2 regions of the Pseudomonas sp. I2 genome follow, and region 2 is predicted to be linked to the other one. Evidence: riboswitches for the same ligand, from Rfam matches in the RefSeq annotation. Region 2 holds a riboswitch; the other holds the start of a gene.

The links. Region 2 has a riboswitch for cobalamin ahead of WCE05_RS24190 (CbtB-domain containing protein). Riboswitches for the same ligand answer to the same signal wherever they lie in the genome.
Region 1: it holds a riboswitch for cobalamin, as region 2 does, so the genes downstream of both, WCE05_RS07755 (ABC transporter ATP-binding protein) here and WCE05_RS24190 (CbtB-domain containing protein) in region 2, are expected to answer to the same signal.

Annotation. Positions count from the first base shown of each region.
Region 1 covers NZ_JBCGFQ010000011.1:51,957-56,937, forward strand. Annotated here, with positions in the region: gene WCE05_RS07745 (OprD family porin) at 1-125, shown strand, start outside; gene paaZ (phenylacetic acid degradation bifunctional protein PaaZ) at 151-2,202, shown strand; cobalamin riboswitch at 2,301-2,509, shown strand; gene WCE05_RS07755 (ABC transporter ATP-binding protein) at 2,624-3,394, shown strand; gene WCE05_RS07760 (ABC transporter substrate-binding protein) at 3,391-4,359, shown strand; gene WCE05_RS07765 (FecCD family ABC transporter permease) at 4,359-4,981, shown strand, end outside.
Region 2 covers NZ_JBCGFQ010000072.1:5,248-10,228, reverse strand. Annotated here, with positions in the region: gene WCE05_RS24215 (transporter substrate-binding domain-containing protein) at 1-395, opposite strand, end outside; gene WCE05_RS24210 (response regulator) at 410-1,024, opposite strand; gene cobM (precorrin-4 C(11)-methyltransferase) at 1,273-2,028, opposite strand; gene WCE05_RS24200 (cobalamin biosynthesis protein) at 2,061-2,471, opposite strand; gene WCE05_RS24195 (CbtA family protein) at 2,471-3,160, opposite strand; gene WCE05_RS24190 (CbtB-domain containing protein) at 3,171-3,356, opposite strand; cobalamin riboswitch at 3,452-3,676, opposite strand; cobalamin riboswitch at 3,759-3,957, shown strand; gene cobW (cobalamin biosynthesis protein CobW) at 4,057-4,981, shown strand, end outside.

The DNA.
Region 1 (4,981 bases), on a different contig from region 2:
AGAGCGGGCCGTTCAAGGACGTCAGCCTGCGCTGGCGCAACGTCACCTTCCGTTCCGGCAATGGCCTGAACAATGCCGTGGACGAGAACCGCCTGATCATCGGCTACACCCTGGCGCTGTGGTAACAGCGCCCCTCAACAGGAGAACAGCATGTCTGACGCCCCAACCCTGCAAAGCTTCATCGCCGGCCGCTGGATCGGCCAGCACGGCGCCCAGGCCCTGCGCAGCGCCCTGGACGGCCATGTCCTGGCCTACAGCCACGAGGAGCGCCCGGACTTCGCCGAAGCCCTCGAACATGCCCGCCGCCAGGGCCTGACCGCGCTGATGGCCCTGGACTTCCAGCAGCGTGCCGCCCGTCTGAAGGCCCTGGCCCTGTACCTGGCCGAGCGCAAGGAGCAGCTCTACGCCCTCTCCCACCACAGCGGCGCGACCCGTACCGACAGCTGGATCGACATCGAAGGCGGCAATGCCACGTTGTTCGCCTATGCCGGCATCGGCAGCCGCGAGCTGCCCTCGGGCAACCTGGTGCACGAAGGCCCGGCCATCCCTCTGGGCAAGCAAGGGCATTTCGCTGGCAGCCATATCCTGGTGCCGCGCGCCGGGGTGGCGGTGCACATCAATGCCTTCAACTTCCCGATCTGGGGGATGCTGGAGAAGTTCGCCCCGACCTTCCTCGCCGGCATGCCGTGCATCGTCAAGCCAGCGACCTCGACCAGCTACCTGACCGAGGCGGTGGTGCGCCTGATGAACCAGTCGGGCCTGTTGCCGGCGGGCAGCCTGCAGCTGGTGATCGGCAGCACCGGCGACTTGCTCGAGCGCCTGCAGGGCCAGGACGTGGTGACCTTCACCGGCTCCGCCGACACCGCCGCCAAGTTGCGGGTAACGCCGAACCTGGTGCGCCACTCGGTGCCATTCACCGCCGAGGCCGACTCGCTCAACTGCGCCATCCTCGGCCCGGACGTCAGCCCCGACAGCGAGGAGTTCGACCTGTACATCAAGGAGGTGGTGCGCGAGATGACCACCAAGGCCGGGCAGAAGTGCACCGCCATCCGCCGCGCCATCGTCCCGGCCAGGCACCTGGACGCCGTGGCCACCCGCCTGCGCGAGCGCCTGGCCAAGGTGGTGGTGGGCGACCCTTCGGTCGAAGGCGTGCGCATGGGTGCGCTGGCCTCCCACGACCAGCAGCGTGATGTTGGCGAGCGCGTGCGTAGCCTGCTCCAGAGCTGCGATCAATTATTCGGCGCGAGCGACGGCTTCGCCCCGGTCGGCGAGGGTGTGGCCGAGGGCGCGTTCTTCGCCCCAACCCTGCTGCAAGCCCGCGATCCCCATGCCGAAGGCGGCGCCCACGACATCGAGGCCTTCGGCCCGGTGAGCACGCTGATGGCCTACGACGACCTGGACGAAGCCCTGGCCCTGGCGGCCCGTGGCAAGGGCAGCCTGGTGGCGACCCTGGTCACCGCCGATCGCGCGGTGGCGGCCAAGGCCATCCCGGCGGCGGCCGCCTGGCATGGGCGCCTGCTGGTGCTCGACCGCGAGGCGGCCAAGGAATCCACCGGCCACGGCTCCCCCTTGCCACAGCTCAAGCACGGCGGTCCCGGCCGGGCCGGTGGTGGCGAGGAGCTCGGTGGCCTGCGGGCGGTCAAGCACTACCTGCAGCGCGCGGCGGTGCAAGGCTCGCCGAGCATGCTGACGGCGGTGACCGGCGAGTACGTGCGTGGCGCCGAGGTGATCGAGAGCGAAGTGCATCCGTTCCGCCGTCATTTCGACGACCTGCGCATCGGCGAGTCGCTGTTCACCCACCGGCGTACCGTGACCGAGGCGGACCTGGTCAACTTCGGTTGCCTGTCGGGCGACCATTTCTACATGCACTTCGACGAGATCGCCGCCAAGGCCTCGCAGTTCGGCAAGCGCATCGCCCATGGCTACTTCGTGCTGTCCGCGGCGGCAGGGCTGTTCGTGTCGCCGGGCGAAGGGCCGGTGCTGGCCAACTACGGCCTGGATACCCTGCGCTTCATCAACCCGGTGGGCATCGGCGACACCATCCAGGCCCGCCTGACCTGCAAGCGCAAGATCGACCAGGGCAAGTCCAGCCCGCTGGGCCAGCCCCAGGGCGTGGTGGCCTGGGACGTGGAGGTGAGCAACCAGCTGGGTGAGCTGGTGGCCAGCTACGACATCCTGACCTTGGTGCTCAAGCGGACTTGAATGCCGTGAGGGCTTGGGGCCGCAAAGCGGTCCCCAATGGCGATGCAAGCCTGGCCCCCACCTGCCACTGCGGTTGACTCCCCCTGCCATAAATGCTCAGATGCGCCCCTGTTTCAGGTGTCCCCCGCCGCCGTGCGGGGGGTTAAACGGGAAGCCGGTGCCTCGCCCTCGCGCGACCAGTCCGGCGCTGCCCCCGCAACGGTAAGCGAGCGATGCATTCGACACACCACTGTGCCGCCGGCATGGGAAGGTGAATGCCTCACGCCCCTCGCAAGCCCGGAGACCGGCCTGAAACTGCAATTGGCAACTCCCGCGGTGGGCGGGCGCGGGCCGGTCCTGGGGCAGCCTCGTGCCCACGATTGCTCCGTGCGTGCGCTCCGTCGGGTCTTCTCAACCCCGCAACGGTCGCTCACCCATGTCTTTGCCTACCCTGCGCATCGAAGGCCTGCACTGGTCACCGTCACCCGGCGAACGCCGGCTGCTCGACGGCATCGACCTTGAGGTCGGCCCTGGCGAGTTCGTCGGCCTGATAGGCCCCAACGGCAGCGGCAAGACCAGCCTGTTGCGCTGCGCCTACCGTTTCACCCGGCCAGACAGCGGCCGCGTATCGCTAGAAGGCGAGGACATCTGGCAGCGCCCGCCGCGCTGGGTGGCACAACGCATCGCGGTGATGCTGCAGGAGTTTCCCGAGGACTTCGGCCTGAGCGTGCGCGATGTCGTCGCCATGGGCCGTACCCCGCACCTGGGCTGGTTCCAGGGCGACAGCGAAGCGGCGCTGGTCGATGCCTGCCTGCGCGAGCTGGGCCTGCTGGCCTGCGCCGAGCAGGGCTTCGCCAGCCTGTCCGGCGGGGAAAAGCAGCGGGTTCTGCTGGCCAGGGCACGGGTGCAGCAACCGCGCCTGATGATCCTCGACGAGCCGACCAACCACCTCGATCCGCGCTACCAACTGGCCCTGCTCGAGCACATGCGCGGTACCGGGCTGAGCCTGCTGGCGAGCTTCCACGACCTGAACCTGGCCGCCGCCTTCTGTGACCGGCTGTATGTCATCGAGGCCGGCCGCATCGTTGCCCATGGCACGCCGCAGCAGGTCCTGACCGAACAGTGCCTGGCCCAGGTGTTCGGCGTGCACGCCCTGGTCGATCGTCATCCCCTCGCCTGTCACCCGCGCATCACCTGGATCAGCCCCGCATGAAACGCTTCGTCACCTGCCTGGCCCTGCTGACCGCCCTGCCCCTCGCCGCTCTGGCCAGCGACTTTCCCCTGACCGTGCACAGTTGCGACCGCGACGTGACCTTCACCCAGCCGCCACAGAGGGCGGTCAGCCACGACGTCAACCTCACCGGCATGCTCCTGGCCCTGGGGCTGCGCGAGCGCATGGTCGGCTACAGCGGCATCAGCGGCTGGAAGAACCTCGACCCGTCGATGCGCCAGGCCCTGGCCGGCCTGCCGGAACTGGCGGCACGTTACCCATCGCTGGAAAACCTGCTGGACGTGGACGCCGACTTCCTGTTCGCCGGCTGGAGTTACGGCATGCACGTGGGCGGGCCGGTCACGCCACAGACGCTGGCGCCCTTCGGCATCCCGGTCTACGAGCTGAGCGAATCCTGTTCGCGGATCATGCCCCAGCGCCAGGCCAGCCTGGAGGACCTGTACCGGGACCTGGACAACCTCGGCAGGATCTTCGCCGTGCCCGCCCAGGCCCAGGCTTTGATCGGCCAACTGCGCCAGCGCATCGCCCGGGTGACGGCCCAACTTGGCGAGGTGCAGCGCAAGCCCCGGGTGTTCCTCTACGACAGCGGCGAGGACCGCCCGACCACCTCCGGCCGCCTGGGCATGCCCCAGGCGCTGATCGAGGCGGCCGGTGGCGAGAATGTGATGGCCGATGTCAACGCCAGCTGGACCGAGGTCAGTTGGGAAAGCCTGGTCGAACGCGACCCGGAGGTGATCGTCATCGTCGACTACGGCCCCACCCACTGGCAGCACAAGCGCGACGTCCTCCTTAAGCACCCGGCCCTCGGCGAGGTGAAGGCGATTCGCGAACGGCGCTTCGTGGTGCTGTCGTACCTGCAGGTCACGCCCTCGGTGGACAACGCCGTTGCCATCGAGCACCTGGCCGCCGCGCTGCATCCGCAACGGTTCGCCGGGGCGCCGCGCTGATGCCGGTGCGTAGCCCTGCCGGCTATCGCCTGTTGCTGGTCGCACTGCTGGCGGCGCTGGTGTTTTCCTGCCTGCTGTCGCTGGGCTTCGGCGCTGCCCAGGTGCCGCTGGCCAAGGTGCTGGGTATCGTTCTGCAGCAACTGGGCCTGGCCGACGGCGGCGACTGGAGCCGCGGACAGGCGCAGATCGTCTGGCAGATCCGCGCCCCACGGGTCGTGCTCGGCGCGCTGGTGGGCGCCGGCTTGGCCCTGGTTGGCGGCGCCCTGCAGGCGGTGACGCGCAACCCACTGGCCGATCCGCACCTGCTAGGGGTCAGCTCCGGTGCAGTGTTGGGCGCGGTGCTGGTGGTGCTGTTCCTTGGCCCCTTCGCCGGTGCCTTGAGCCTGCCCCTGGCGGCCTTCATCGGCGCCCTGGGCAGCATGCTGCTGGTGCTGGGGGTGGCCAGCCGACGTGGCCGGCTGGAGAGCGAACGGCTGTTGCTGGCCGGGGTAGCGGTGTCCTTCGTGGTCATGGCCCTGGCCAACCTGCTGCTCTACACCGGCGATCCCCATGCCGCCAGCTCGGTCATGTTCTGGATGCTCGGCGGGCTGGGCCTGGCGCACTGGTCACTGCTGTGGCTGCC
Region 2 (4,981 bases):
AGCTGGGCATCGGCCGCCTCGAAGCCGTTGGAGCTGCCGAGCAGGTCGATCTGCCCGGCATGCAGCGCCTCGATCGCCGCCTGGCGGCTGGCGAAGCGGCGGACTTCGATCGCCACGCCCAGTTGCTCGCCGATCAGCCCGGCATAGTCGGCGCTCAGGCCCTCGTAGTCGCGCTGGCTGACGTTGATCTCGAAGGGCGGGTAGTCGGGGCGGGAGCTGCCGAGCACCAGTACCTTGCGTTGCAGCAGCCATTGCCGGTCGTCCTGGGGCAGGTGCAGCGGCGGGGCGACGCTGGCCGAGCGGGCGAGCAGGTGGCGTGGCTCGGCATCGCCGAGCACCAGGCTCGGCACGCTCAGGAACATGGCCAGCAGCAGGCTCGGCAGCGTGCCTTTCATGGCGGTGGCATGGCTCAGGCGACGTTGTTGCGCTTGGCCAGGTCGACCATCTCGACCAGCGACTCGGTCTTGAGTTTCTCCATGATGCGGCCGCGGTAGGTGCTGATAGTCTTGGCGCTCAGGCTCATGCATTGGCCGATGTGCTTGTTGCTCTCGCCGCGTGCCAGTCGGCGCAGCACTTCCATCTCGCGGTTGGACAAGCTGTCCAGGCGTACGCTCTCGCTTTCCAGCGAACTGCTGTTGACCGACATCTGCGGAAAGGTCGAGTAACCCTTGACCAGGGCCTTGAGGGCGAAGACTGGCGCCTCCAGGTCCTCGTCCTTGCGCACGAAGGCGGCGATGCCGGCGTCCAGGCAGCGGCGCACGTAGAGGTCGGCGGGCTGGCCGGTCAGGGCCATGATCTTTGGCGCCGGCTCGAGCAGTTGCAAGCGCTTGATCACTTCCATGCCATCCAGCCCTGGCAGGCCGATATCGAGGATGACCACGTCGGGCTGCAATTGGCGAGCCATCTGTACCGCTTCGATGCCGCTGCCGGCTTCGCCAACGACCTGGAAGCGTTCGCGTTCGAGCAGCATGCGTACGGCCAGCCGAACGGTGGGGTGGTCATCGACCAACAGTACGGTTGTCATTGGGGAACTCCTGTCTGGGTGTGGTCCGTTTCCTGAAATCACCCAGGAATATGTCTGGGGGCCTGCGTGGCAGCGCGCAAGATACGTCGATTCAGGAGCGTTGGTAATGGCGAGTATAGGGGTGTTGAAAAAGCGAGGTTGGTTTGTTGAAAAACCCTACACGATTAAGGGGTTTCAGTAGGCGGGGGCTGGCAGCGTCTTCGGCTGATTCCTGCACAGGTATTCGCGTGCCGGAATCAGCCGACAGGTTATTGGTCCGCGGGGCGATAGAGGTGGGCGTGCCCGGCTCGGTACAGGGCTGACTCGGCGAACGGCGCATCGCCCAGCACATGGCCCACCAGGATCAGCGCCGTACGCCGGAAGCCCTTGGCCGCAGTGCGTTCGACGATGTCCTGCAAGGTACCCATGACCCAGTCCTGGTCGGGCCAGGTGGCACGATGGACCACGGCGATCGGGCAGTCGGCGCCGTAGTGCGGCAGCAGCTCGGCGATGATGCGTGCCAGGTGCTTGACGCCCAGGTGAATGGCCAGGGTACTGCGGTGCCGGGCAAGGTCGGCCAGTTGCTCGCCGGCTGGCATGGGCGAGCTGTCGCCGTAGCGGGTGAGGATCACCGTCTGTGCCACCGCCGGCAGGGTCAGCTCGCAGCCGAGCAGGGCGGCGCTGGCCGCCGTGGCGGTGACGCCGGGGACGATCTGGTAGTCGATGCCCAGCTCGCGCAGGTAGCGGATCTGCTCGCCGATGGCGCCATACAGGCTGGGGTCGCCGCTGTGCACCCGGGCCACGTCCTGGCCTTTGTCATGGGCACTGCGAATGGCGGCGATGATCTGCTCCAGGTGCAGTTCGGCGCTGTTGATCACTGTTTCGGCACGGTGCCCTTCGAGCACCGCCGGCGGCACCAGGGAGCCGGCATAGATGATCACCGGGCACTGGCGGATCAGGCGCTGGCCCTTGACCGTGATCAGTTCCGGATCGCCGGGGCCGGCGCCGATGAAGTAGACCGTCATGGGGAATCCTTGCGGGTGAGCGGGGGAGGCGATTATCCGCCACTGGCCAGGGCGAGGGTAGCCGGGCCGAGGACCTGGCGCGTTACCCGTAGGGCGGCCGGGCCCTGGGCCTGGCTGGCGAGGGCCAGGGCTGCGCTTTCGGCCACCCCCCAGCAGCCGCTGTGCTGGAAGGTGGTTGCCGAGCGGTGGCTGAGCAGGGGTTCGAAAGCGTGCAGTTGCGCGGGGCTGAACAGCACGAGGGGCAATGCCAGGCGCCTGGCCAGTTCCTGCAAGCCGGGTTCGTTGGCTTTGAGGTCGATGCTGGCGATGCCGCGCAGCAGCGCCGGGGCCAGCCCGTGCGCCGCGAGGGCCCCGCGCAGCAGGGCCTGCAGGGTGTCGGCCGGGCAGCCCTGGCGGCAGCCGAAGCCGGCGTACAACGCCGGCGCAGGAGGGGCGAGGCGCATCAGGCTTGGCTGGTGCGACGGTACAGCCAGGCGCTGAGCAGGCCCAGGGCGAGCCAGAAGGCGGCGTTGGTCACCCAGGAGGCGATCTTGAACTGGGTTTCCAAGGCTTCGGGCGCCAGGCTCTCGTGCATCGCCGGTTGCGGCGCGCCGATCAGGTGCGGCACGACCAGTAGGGCGAGGCCCAGTACCTTGAACAGCCAGTGATGGGCGAACACCAGCAGGGCCAGGCCTGCCGCGGTGGCGGCGGCGGTGCCGATCCACCAGCCCTGGCGCTGACCCAGGTCGGCAGCGGCGGTACCCGGCAGCTCTGGCGGCAGCCCCAGGGTCGGCGCCAGGCAGAACACCGCGAACCCGGCCAGGCCCCACAGTGCGCCGGTGGCCACGCGGCCCGGTTCGCGCAAGCTGTACAGGGCCGCGAGGATCAGGGCGAAACCGACCGCGACCACCAGGTTGCCGCCGGTGGTGGAGAGCAGGCGCTGCCAGCCGTCTTCCGGTGCCCAGGCTTCGGCGTCGTGTTCATGGGCGGCGACGGCATCGCCGTGGCCGTGGTGTTCGGCGACGGGGGCCGCGCTTTCATAGGTTTCCGCCTCGAGGATCAGCGGGCTGACCCACAGGCTTTGCAAGAAGGTCAGCAGCAGGGCGGCGAGCAGGCCGCTGAAGCCGGCGGTACGGGCGATGCGCTTGATCATGCAGGCGTACTCAGTGGCAAGGGAAGGCGGCGCTGTGGCGGGTATCGTGGGCGGCGTTGTGCACGGCCTCGATGTGCGAGAAACCGGCGAAGTAGATCAGGCACAGGCCCAGCAGGCTGGCGCCGGCGGCGATGACGATGCGTTGGCTGAGGCTGACGGGGGTGCTGACGCTGTGTTTGGCGCTGGTGACGGGCATGACGCTTTCCTCTGCTTTGTCATAGGCGGCGGACAAGCGCGACAGCCCCGGGCGCAACGGGCCCAGGGAGATGCGACAGCGCCCGCCCACCGCGGGGTGATCATTCGACGTCAGGCCGGTCTCCGGGCTTGCGAGGAGGAGCAGGGCTCCTGGGGGGGAGCGTCACCTTCCCATGCCCTACGACGTGGCACAGTGGTCAAGACGCTTCGCTCGCTTACCGTTGCGGGGGCAGCACCGGCGTTGTCCGACCCCTTGGGGGCCTGGGACGCACCGGTTTCCCGTTTCACCCCCGAAGGGGCACCTGAACGCAGTGCATTAGCAAATCATGGGGCGGTTTCCCCGTCAATCGCAGGATAGGCAAGGCTTTAGGGCTGCCAAGGTTGACCGCCTGCCAACCACTGCGTAGCCTTGCCGCTTCGAGGTTCTCCGGCCGCCGCCGGAGCTAAGATGGGAACGCGGTCCAAGCCGCGGCTGCCCCCGCAACTGTAAGCACTGAACAGGATCGACACAGCCACTGCGCCAGCGCGGGAAGGCGTCATCCAACCGGCCCGGGGCCGGTACGGTGCAAGCCAGGAGACCTGCCTCGAAACGCTTTCGACTTTCAACCGGGCGGGGTGATCCGGTGGCGAACGGGCCCGGCCGTGGTGGCACGAGGCTTTCGTCCTGCATGCCCGCGCCATCCTGCCAAGGGCATCGCGACATGAAAACACTGGCCAAGCTCCCCGTCACCATCGTCACTGGCTTCCTCGGCTCGGGCAAGACCACCTTGCTCCGGCACATGCTCGACAACGCCCAGGGCCGCCGCATCGCGGTCATCGTCAACGAGTTCGGCGAGCTGGGCATCGACGGCGAGATCCTCAAGCAGTGCAGCATCGGCTGCACCGAGGAAGAGGCCAGCGGCCGCGTCTACGAACTGGCCAACGGCTGCCTGTGCTGCACCGTGCAGGAAGAGTTCTTCCCGGTGATGCGCGAACTGGTGGCACGCCGTGGCGACCTGGACCACATCCTCATCGAAACCAGCGGCCTGGCCCTGCCCAAGCCGCTGGTGCAGGCCTTCCAGTGGCCGGAAATCCGCAATGCCTGCACGGTCGATGCGGTGATCACCGTGGTCGACAGCCCGGCGGTGGCGGCGGGTACCTTCGCTGCCTACCCAGAGCAAGTGGACGCCCAGCGCAAGCTCGACCCCAACCTGGACCACGAGTCGCCGCTGCACGAGCTGTTCGCCGACCAGTTGGCCAGCGCCGACCTGGTGGTCCTGAACAAGGCCGATCTGATCGATGCCGAAGGCCTGGCCAAGGTCCGCGCCGAGGTGGCCGAGGAACTGCCGCCGGCGGTCAAGGTGATCGAGGCCAGCAGCGGGCGCCTGCCGCTGGAGGTGCTGCTTGGCGTGGGCGCCGAGGCCGAGGCGCACATCGATGGCCGGCGCACCCACCACGATGCCCATCACGCTGGCGAAGATCACGACGATCATGACCATGACGCCTTCGACTCGATCTCCATCGACCTGCCCGAGGCCGACGAAAGCCTGCTGCTCGACGCCTTGACGCAACTGGTGGTGGAGTTCGGCATCCTGCGCGCCAAGGGCTTCGCGGCCATTCCCGGCAAGCCGATGCGTCTGCTGGTGC